3 regions of the Micromonospora sp. ATLC20 genome follow, and region 1 is predicted to be linked to each of the others. Evidence: riboswitches for the same ligand, from Rfam matches in the RefSeq annotation. Region 1 holds a riboswitch; each other region holds the start of a gene.
What was found. Region 1 has a riboswitch for cyclic di-AMP ahead of AC2CHG_RS10415 (C40 family peptidase). Riboswitches for the same ligand answer to the same signal wherever they lie in the genome.

Region 1 (3,265 bases):
ACGTACCAGTTGCCGGCGTGCCAGCCGACGTCCTTGGTCTTGATGTGCTGGGCGATGTAGCCGTCCACCGAGCGCAGCGTGTAGTGCCAGCCCAGGTAGTCGGCCCGCTTCACCAGGTCGACGCTCGGGCCGAAGTAGCCCTCGGTGTCGTGGATGACGATGTACTCGATCTTCTGCTGCTTCGGCCGGTCGCCCAGGTCGTGGTTGCCGTAGTCGCCCGGGTCGTCGCTGAGCTGCTCGTACGGCGCGGGGATCCACTCGCAGGCCAGCCGCACCGGGCACTCCAGCCCGTCCGGCCGCTCGGCGTTGCGCAGGCCGAGGCGGGCCAGCCGGGAACGGTCCGGCGTCGCGGCGGTGGCGGCGAGCGTGACCCGCTGGCCGTCGTCGGTGGTCCGGCTGGCGCCCTGGCCGAGCTGGTCGTAGACCTCGTCGGCGAAGGCCGCCGCGGCGTCCGAGGTGTCCGCGCCGGAGTACCGGGCCACCGCGGCGTACCAGGCCGCCGGGTCGGTGCCGGCGCCGACCGGCCCGCCCAGAGCCTTCTGGTACGACGCCAGCAGCGCCGCGCCACCGCGGATGTTCGCGGCCGGGTCGGTGCGCAGCGTGCCCGCGTCGAGCCCGGTGAGCGCGGCGGCGGCGTCGAGCGTCTGGAGCGAGGCGGGCGGCAGCGGGGTCTCCCGCTCCGGCGCGGCGGCGGTGGCCGGGTCGAGCTTCAGCGGCCGGGAGTCGTCGCCGCGCGGGTCCTCGTCCTCGTCGACGTGGGCGCTGCCCGGCATGGCGAGGATGTGCGCGGCGTCGGTCAGGTGCATCGGGCCGTAGCCGCCGCTGGTGCTCGGCTGCCCGGGGTGGGTGTCCCAGCGGGACTCCAGATAGGAGACGCCGAGCAGCACGTTCTGCGGCACGCCGTACTCGGCCGCCGCGGCGGCGTATTGTTGTTGCCTGTCGCTCGCGGGCGCGGACGTGTCCGGCGCGGCGGTCACCGGGCCGGTCGTCGCCAGCGCGGTGGCTGTCGCCACTGCGGCGGCGAGCAGTATCCGTCTGCCCGACGGCGGGGCGGAGAGGTGCATCGAACCTCCTGGACAGGGATGGGGGTCACTGCGTCTCCACCCTCACTCCGCACACCCACGGGGGTCAATACCTTTCCAGTGAGTAATCAGCCTTGAAAGAAAATTTCACCTCCGACCTGGGTGCGGCCCGTCATCGCGTACGGAGTGTCACGCCGCTGGAAGTTGCGGATCGATAACGGTGGTCCCTACTCTGGTGAATCGTCGGCCGCACGTCTCACCGTCCAACCCGGTCGGTGACGGTCCGACACCGCCGAGTCGCCTCCGGGCGAGCCGGGGAACCAGGTACCTGGGGTGAATCCGCAGCGATGCGGTAGGGCGGCTCCCTTCCCGCCCGAATCCGTCAGCTAACCCGGTAGGCGGTACGGAAGAAGGAGTACGGACGCCCGGTGGCACTCCATGCCCCGCGGCCGTCGTCGAGCCGGTCGGTCGACCGGTCCACGGCTGTGCCGCGTACCCGCTGGTCCCGCTTCACCACAGCCCTCGCCGCCCTCGTCGGCACCGCAGTCGTCCTGACCGGCGGCGCCACGGCGGCACACGCCGAACCCTCGGTCGCCGAGATCGAGGCCCAGATCGACCGCGACTGGAACAAGCTCGAACCGGTCATCGAACAGGTGAACGCCGTACGCGAGCAGCTCGCCGCGCGGCGCAAGCAGGCCGACGTGCTCGGCCGGCAGATCGCACCCCTCCAGGCCCGGGTGGACGCCGCACTCGGTCAGGTCGGCGGGCTCGCCGCCGACGCCTACAAGGGCGACAACCTCTCCACAGTGAACGCGCTGCTGGGCAGCCGCTCACCCGGTGACCTGGTCACCGGCCTGGAACTGCTCGACCGCTTCGCGCACCGCCAGCACGAGCAGGTGCGCTCCGTCGCCGCGCTGCGCGACGAGCTGGCGGCGAAGAAGAAGCCGCTGGACGAGATGATCGCCGGGCTGGCGCGTACCGAGGCCCAGCTCGCGGCGAAGAAGAAGCAGATCGACGCCGAGATCGCCAAGTTGGAGAAGCTGCGGCTCAAGGTGTACGGCAAGGGCGGCGGCGGCCCGCTGCGCCCGGCGCCGTGCCCGGCCGGCTACCCCGGCGGCCCGGCCGGTGCGGCGGTCAAGTTCGCCTGCGCCCAGATCGGCAAGATCTACGTCTGGGGCGCGGCCGGGCCGGACCACTTCGACTGCTCGGGCCTCACCATGGCGGCTTGGGCCAAGGGCGGCGTCTCGCTGCCGCACAGCGCACGCCAGCAGCACGGCGTGACGAAGCGGATCAGCCGGGCCGAGCTGCGCGCCGGTGACCTCGTCTTCTACTACGGCGACCTGCACCACGTGGCGATGTACGTGGGCGACGGCTGGGTGGTACACGCCTCCCAGTCCGGCAAGCCGATCACCATGAAGCGGGTCGACGACGGCGACATCAACAGCTACGGCCGTCCCGGCTGAGGTGTAAGGAAGGGCCCCCCTCTTAACGCCTCCGGTAGAGGAGGGGGCCCCTATTAACAACTGCGGGTGCCGTCAGCGCGTCGGCCAGGTGCGCCAGCTCTGCCAGGACCGGCTCGGCGTCGGACCGCGCTGCCCCTGGTAACGCGAGCCGTAGACGGCCGAGCCGTACGGGTGCTCGGCCGGCGAGGAGAGCCGGAAGATGCAGAGCTGCCCGATCTTCATGCCCGGCCAGAGCGTGATCGGCAGGTTCGCCACGTTCGACAGCTCCAGCGTGACGTGGCCGGAGAAGCCGGGGTCGATGAAACCTGCTGTCGAGTGGGTCAGCAGCCCCAGCCGCCCCAGGCTCGACTTGCCCTCCAGCCGGCCGGCGAGCTGGTCACCCAGCGAGATCACCTCAAGCGTGGAGGCGAGCACGAACTCGCCCGGGTGCAGCACGAACGGCTGCCCCTCCGGCACCTCCACCATCGACGTCAGGTCGTCCTGCTGCACCGACGGGTCGATGTGTGTGTAGAGGTGGTTGTTGAAGACCCGGAACAGCCGGTCCAGGCGTACGTCGATGCTCGACGGCTGCACCAGCGTGGGCTCGAAGGGCTCCAGCGCGAGCGTGCCGGCCTTGATCTCGGAGATCAGGTCGCGGTCGGAGAGCAGCATCGGAACACCATAGCGACCGGTACGGGTGACCTGCGTGTCGCACTACATCTTCGTACACGTGTTCGATAGAGTGTCCACATGGCTTCCTGGTCCGAATTCGCCGCCGACGAGCCCCGCCTCGCCGACGAG
Region 2 (3,265 bases), on a different contig from region 1:
ATGTCCAACGTGGACGAGGTGCTCACCGACCTGCTGGACGCCGACCCGAAGGCGGCACAGCGCTGGGCGGCACGTACCCGTTACCTGGGCGACTTCCCCGCCGACGCCTACGCCGAGGCGTTCCTCACCGCCGCCCGCCGGGAGCTGGAGCCCGACTGGGCGGTCCCGGGGCCACGCGCGGCCGGCTAGAAGCGCGAGCCGGCCCGTCGCGGGCCGGCTCGCCCGTTCAGAGGTACGGGTCGAGCAGGGCGAGCACCGCCTCCGGGTCCTCGACGTGCGCGTTGTGGCCCAGCCCGGGCAGCGTCGCCACCGGCACGCCCAGTTCCTTGAGCTGCGCGTCGGTCACCATCGGGTCCGCCTCGCCGCGGGCCAGCAGCACCGGCACACCGGTGGCCGCCAGCAGCACCGGCAGCCGGGGCTCCCCGACCGCGAACGCGGCCGGGTCCATCGCGAGCCGCCAGCGGCCGTCCTCCCGCCGCAGTCCCGCGTCCACCACCGGGTGGTCCGGGGCGAACAGCCCGGCGAGCCCTGATACCCGCAGGTAGCGCCGGGCCGCCTCGTCACGGGTGGCGAACCAGGTGACCGGCCGGGCGGCCAGTTCCGCCGACTTCGCCAGCTCGGCCGGAGACCAGACCGCCTTGATGCCGAGCCCGACCACCGCGTCGACCGGAAGCCCGCGCTGCCGGGCCGCGAGCGCCAGCGCCACCACCCCGCCGAGCGAGTGCCCGAGCAGCACCAGCCGGTCGTCGGGGCCGAGCCGCACCGGCCCGAGCCCGTCCACCACGCGCTGGGCCAGGGCCTCGAACGAGTAGCCGGGCAGCGGCGGCGACCAGCCGTGACCGGCCAGGTCGGGGGCGAGCCAGCGGCCGGGCCAGCGGCGCTCCAGCAGCGGCGCCCAGGGCAGCCACACCTCGCCGGTGGCACCCATGCCGTGCAGGAGAATCAGGTGCCGCTTCCCCGTCGCATCGCCCATTGGCGCAGTCTGCCACCGCCCGCCCCGGACACGCGAGACCGAACCCCGCCGAACCCCTCGCCGCGGCTCCGGCCACCCACACTCCGCACTCACCCTCGATCTTGGAGTTGTGGCACCTTCCATAGCGGGCGAGCCGGGCATACTGGGTGCCACAAGTCCAAGATCGGCGCGCCAAGACGGCGTGAGGGCGGGGGCGGGACGAGGAAGGCCGGCGCCCCGGGTGGGGTGCCGGCCTTCGGGTGTGCGGGACGGTCAGGCGGAGTAGCCGCGGCTGGCGATCCAGTGCGCCAGGTCGATCGTGGTGACCCAGTACGACGGCAGCGACGGGTCGGCCGAGTCGGCGATCCGCACGGTCCGGCCGTCGTCCTTGTAGCCGACCACGGCGACGTAGTGGCCGCCCGGGAACGAGTGCCAGCCGCCGTTGGTGTCGGTGGCCGTACCGGCGACGTTCGCGACGACCCCGCGGCCGTTGCTGATCGCCTCGACCACATCGGCCTGGAGGCGGTCCATCTGGGCCGGGGTGGCAGTGCCGGGAATCATGCGGGTCCGGTACGGGTTGCCCTTGACCTGCTGGTTGAGCACCCGGGTGGTGTCCTCGGCCGAGTTGGTGCCCATCTCGGTGGTGCCGAGGGGGCCGGCGAGCGCGTCCTGGCTGCGCTCGATGCCGGCGGCGCTGAGCGCGTTGCGCACCGCGGCCGGGCCGCAGTAGAAGTAGTTGATCTGCGCCTGGTAGTCGTAGTCGAGCGACTTGCTCGACGGCGGCTTCGGCTTGGCCTTGGGCGTGGTGTCCGGATCGGCAGCGGCCTTCGCGGACGGGGAGGCGCTCGGCGACGCGCTGGGCGAGGCGGAGGCACTGGACGACGCCTGCGGCACGGCGATGCGGGCCTCGCTGCGGCTGGCGGGCTGCTCGCCGAGACGGGCGGAGCCGAGGTCGGCGACCGCGGCGGTGTTCTCCTGGACCGGGGCGTCGTCACCGGCGGTGGCGACGGTTCCGGCACCGGCGGCCAGCACGAGCGCGGCGGCCGATCCGGCGATGATCTGGTACGGGCGTTCGGTGACGATCCGTCGCAGCTGACGCTTCAGGTGGTGCTTCACAAAATCCTCCACGGGGCGTGAGCGGCACACACCGGCCCGGCACGCGGAGGAACTCACACGTGCTGGCGGGGCCGGATGGCCGGGGGATCGGGAACGCCCGTGATGCCGGGCGCCCAGGGGGCGGTTGCCGGTCGCGCGTCAGGCGCGCGCGGGCACCGCTTCGCCGTGGAGGCGGGGGGACGATCGAGGGGTGGGCAAGAGGGGTTACTCCTTCCGTGGCCGCCGACCGGGTTAGCTGACGGATTCGGGCGGGAAGTACGCCCTACCGCAGGCCGTCGGCCCGCGGATTCACCCCGATGGTGCTCATGGGTCCCCGGTTCGTGGAACACGATTAGGCGGGTCGGCGCGGCGTCGCCGTCGGCGATCGATTACCGCATCGGACGCGCCGACACTACCGGTGGGTATGTCCCCTGCCAAGCGCTCCCACCTGCGTAAACGTGATCCGCGGTAACGGATTTCGGAACACCCGGTTACTGACTTCGCTCAATGGGACAAGCAGTTTCGACGGCGCCCGGCGGCGGAAAGCGGACAGACGGCGAGCACCCGACCGGCAATCGCGGGACTCGATGACCCGTTCTGCGCCCGGCGCCCGTTTCGACGGCCCGGGTGACCGGGCTCACCACATTCCGGGTAACGATTCGGTCGAGACGAGACCTCAGCCGACCCGGGCCGGGCGCCAGCGGGCGTTACGGACCGTCGCGGCCACCGGCACGGCGCTCGCCGTCGCGCTCCGGTACGCCGGGGCGGGCCGCAGCGCCGCAGTGGCCGCGTACGCCTCGGCGGCGAGCGTCCGGGCGGCCTCGGCGGCCAGTTCGGCGTCCCGCCAGGCCGACCGCTCCCGCGCGGCGGCGCTCTCCCATCCGGCCCGGCGCCCGTCCCGGACGGTACGGGCCAGCATGATCTCCTGCTCGGCCGGGTGCCGGCGCGGATCCCACCCGTTGCGGCGCGCCAGCACGTCGGCGAGCTGACGGGCGGTCAGGTCGCCCCGCCAGTGCGCCGTCATGGCGGCGTGGTGCAGCCAGCGCTCCCGGGCCGCGTACTCGGCAGGGGTGCGCGGCGTGCGCGGGGCGGGCAGCGCGGCGGCACCGGCGAAGCGGCGGGCGGCGGCGTCCGCCTCGTCGTACGCGGTCCAGGCCCGGTCCGCCTCGTCCTGCGCGGCCAGCCACCGCTCCCGGCGGCGACGGGCCGTCTGGGCGG
Region 3 (3,265 bases), on a different contig from region 1:
GGGCGCAGGTCATGACCACAGCGGCGCGGTGACAAACGCGGCGCACCGCCACCGGGGCCGCCTCTGGGCCGCTTTCGCGCTGCTCGCCGCCCTGATGGTGGTCGAGGCGGTGGCCGCTTTCACGACCGGATCGCTGGCGCTGCTCTCCGACGCCGGGCACATGTTCACCGACGTCCTCGGCATCGGCATGGCGCTCGCGGCGATCACCGCCACCCGCCGCGCCGGCACCGACCCGCAGCGCACGTTCGGGCTCTACCGGCTGGAGGTGCTCGCCGCCCTCGCCAACGCCGTGCTGCTCGGCGCCGTCGCGATCTACGTCCTGGTCGAGGCGGTACGCCGGTTCGGCGAGCCGCCGGAGGTGCTGGCCGGCCCGATGCTCGTGGTGGCGGTGCTCGGCCTGCTCGCCAACATCGTCGCGTTCGCGCTGCTGCGCGCCGGGTCGAAGGAGAGCATCAACCTGCGCGGGGCGTACCTGGAGGTGCTCGGCGACCTGCTCGGCTCGCTCGGCGTGATCGCCGCCGCGCTGGTCATCGCGGTGACCGACTGGTGGTGGGCCGATCCGCTGGTCGCCGTCGGCATCGGCCTGTTCATCCTGCCGCGCACCTGGCGGCTCGGCCGGGCCGCGCTGCGCATCCTGGTGCAGGCCGCGCCGGAGCACCTCCAGGTCACCGCCGTGCACGACCGCCTGGCCGCCGTACCGGGCGTGGCCGAGGTGCACGACCTGCACGTCTGGACGCTCACCTCGGGCATGGAGGTGGCCTCGGCACACCTGACCACCGACCCGGGCGTGGACCCGGCCGGGGTGCTGGCCGCCGCGCGGGCCGCCCTGCACGAGGACTTCTCCATCGATCACGCCACGTTGCAGGTCGAACCCGGAGCGTCGGCCGGAGTGTGCGGCAAGACCGAGTGGTGATTAGGACACACTTAAATCATTGTGACTAATGTAGTCTTATGTCGGTTTTGCCCCGCCTAGCGGCGTTGCTCGACGGAGCCGCGCCCGGGCAGCGCCGGTAGTCTCGGTCGCGGCCGCACCCGCGGACGCCACCCGGCCCCGGTGGGGCGGCCGTCGCCTAATCGTCCGCAGGGACGAGCCGGGGAACCACGTACGTGGGGTGCATCCGCGTCAGCGGTAGGGATCTTCCGTCCCGAACCCGTCAGCTAACCCGGTCGGCGTTGACGGAAGGACGTGTGAATGCCCCCAGTGGCACCTGTACGACGGACGGCCGCCCGGTTGGCGGCCCTGCTCGTCGCGACGCTGACCCTCGGCGTCGCGACCGTTCCGGTCTCCCCCGCCTCCGCGGCACCGGCGACCGGCCTGCTCGCCGCCGCACCCGGCGGCGACGACGAGGGCGGCACGCCGGAACTGCGCGCCCAGCTCGACGCGGCCAGCAAGGGCTGGCTGGAGGCGAAGGCCGCGCTGAACCGGTCGGTGACCCGCCAGAAGCAACTGAACGACCAGCTCAAGACCGTCGGCGCCGAGCTGGCCGTACGCGACGCCAAGGTCGGCGAGATCGCCGCGGTGGCGTACCGCAACGGCCGCCTGGGCACCGCCGGGGCGCTGCTCGGCAGCAGCAGCCCGGAGGGCTTCATGGACCGGGCCGCCGCACTGGAGCAGGTCGCCGCGCACGAGGACCGTACGCTGCGCGACCTGATCACCACCCGGGACGAGGCCACCCGCACCCGCGCCCAGCTCGACGGGGAGATCCGCGAGCAGCGCAAGCAGGTGACGGTGATGGGCAAGCGCAAGGAACAGGCCGAGCGCGCCCTGGAGGTCGCCAACGACCGCGCCTCGCGCAACAACAGCAGCGGCGGCGGCAGCGTCCAGGGCACCTCCAGCAAGAACGCGAAGCCGGCACCGCGCAACTCGGACGGCTCCTGGCCGTCGGAGTCGTGCAGCGTCAACGACCCGACGCCGGCGAACGGCTGCATCACGCCGCGCACGCTGCACGCTCTGCAACAGGCAAAGGCGGCCGGCTTCACCAGGTACGTCTCGTGCCACCGGCCGAGCGGCTCGGGTGAGCATCCGAAGGGGCGGGCCTGCGACTTCGCCGCGCAGAAGAACGGCTTCGGCGGCGTCGCCTCCGGCGGTGACCGGACGTACGGCAACAACCTGGCCGCGTACTTCGTGCGCAACGCCGACCCGCTCGCCGTGCTCTACGTGATCTGGTTCAAGCAGATCTGGCTGCCCAGCAGCGGGTGGAAGTCGTACAGCGGCGGCAACGGCGACCCGTCCAGCGACCACACCAACCACGTGCACCTGTCGGTGTACTGAGCACGCCCTGCAGGGTCGGCCGGATCAGGCCGGCCGGCCCTCCAGGGTCGCGCCGAGACGCGCCGCCAGGCCCAGGTGAGCTGCCCGGGCCTGGCGGAACGCGTACCCGAACAGCGGCGCCGGCGCGGTGAGCGTGATCTCCACGTCGATGCGTACCGTGCCGTCCGGCTCGTCGCGCAGGCGGGTGTGGTTGCGGACGGTCGTCGCGGGTTGCTGCCGCGCCACTGTGACGACCTCGTCCTCGCTCGCGACGAGCACGTCCGCCTGGTACGTGACCGGGAAGTGCAGCGGGCCGAGTTGCAGCCGGTCGGTGATCGCGTAGCTGGCCAGCGCGCCCGGCCGGGCCGGCAGCTTCCGGACCCGGACGATCAGCGGATGCAGCTCACCCTGGCGACTCAGGTCACCCAGCAGGGCCACCGCTTCGGCCCGGGTGCACCGGGCCTGCACGGTGTAGCTGAAGCTGTCGCTGCTCTGCAAGCGGGCCCCCTCGCCGTCGTGCGTCGCGACGATCGTCCCGTACCGACGCCGGACTGGCAACGGGTAGAAGGTCCCCTGGCCGCAGGGGGTGTGAACGGCGCTCAGGCGCCGGGCAGCACCTCGGGGGTGTCGTCGGCGAACCACGGCTCGGGCGCGCCGAACAGGCCGAGCAGGCCGGTCACCCAGAGCTGCCGGTGCACGAACCGGCTCGGCTCGGTGACCACGAGCTTGACGCCGCTGACCTCGCAGGTCTGGAAGCCCGCGACCATGGCGCTGATACCGACCGAGTCGATGAACGTGACGAGCCGCATGTTCAGCTCGATTCGCGCGGGACGGCCCTTCGCGAGCACCTCGGCGATCGCTTCCCGCACCTCGTACGCGGTGTCGACGTCGATCTCCCCACGGGGCGCGATCTGGACGACACCACCCGGCCGCACCGACTTCACGATCGACAGGCTCACGCGAGCACCTCCACTCGCCCATGACGGGCGCCTCATCAGTACGCGGGCCGCGACC

Region 2: another riboswitch for cyclic di-AMP. It lies ahead of AC2CHG_RS13845 (C39 family peptidase); the one in region 1 lies ahead of AC2CHG_RS10415 (C40 family peptidase).
Region 3: another riboswitch for cyclic di-AMP. It lies ahead of AC2CHG_RS17075 (coiled-coil domain-containing protein); the one in region 1 lies ahead of AC2CHG_RS10415 (C40 family peptidase).

The regions. Positions count from the first base shown of each region.
Region 1 covers NZ_JBXUOV010000033.1:27,568-30,832, reverse strand. Annotated here, with positions in the region: gene AC2CHG_RS10420 (N-acetylmuramoyl-L-alanine amidase) at 1-1,064, opposite strand, end outside; cyclic di-AMP (ydaO/yuaA leader) riboswitch at 1,303-1,437, shown strand; gene AC2CHG_RS10415 (C40 family peptidase) at 1,451-2,485, shown strand; gene dcd (dCTP deaminase) at 2,558-3,136, opposite strand; gene AC2CHG_RS10405 (pyridoxamine 5'-phosphate oxidase family protein) at 3,215-3,265, shown strand, end outside.
Region 2 covers NZ_JBXUOV010000052.1:424-3,688, reverse strand. Annotated here, with positions in the region: gene AC2CHG_RS13855 (CDP-glycerol glycerophosphotransferase family protein) at 1-189, shown strand, start outside; gene AC2CHG_RS13850 (alpha/beta fold hydrolase) at 227-973, opposite strand; gene AC2CHG_RS13845 (C39 family peptidase) at 1,226-2,080, opposite strand; cyclic di-AMP (ydaO/yuaA leader) riboswitch at 2,274-2,416, opposite strand; gene AC2CHG_RS13840 (hypothetical protein) at 2,724-3,265, opposite strand, start outside.
Region 3 covers NZ_JBXUOV010000073.1:24,202-27,466, forward strand. Annotated here, with positions in the region: gene AC2CHG_RS17070 (cation diffusion facilitator family transporter) at 1-913, shown strand, start outside; cyclic di-AMP (ydaO/yuaA leader) riboswitch at 1,058-1,188, shown strand; gene AC2CHG_RS17075 (coiled-coil domain-containing protein) at 1,193-2,272, shown strand; gene AC2CHG_RS17080 (SRPBCC family protein) at 2,297-2,749, opposite strand; gene AC2CHG_RS17085 (STAS domain-containing protein) at 2,851-3,210, opposite strand.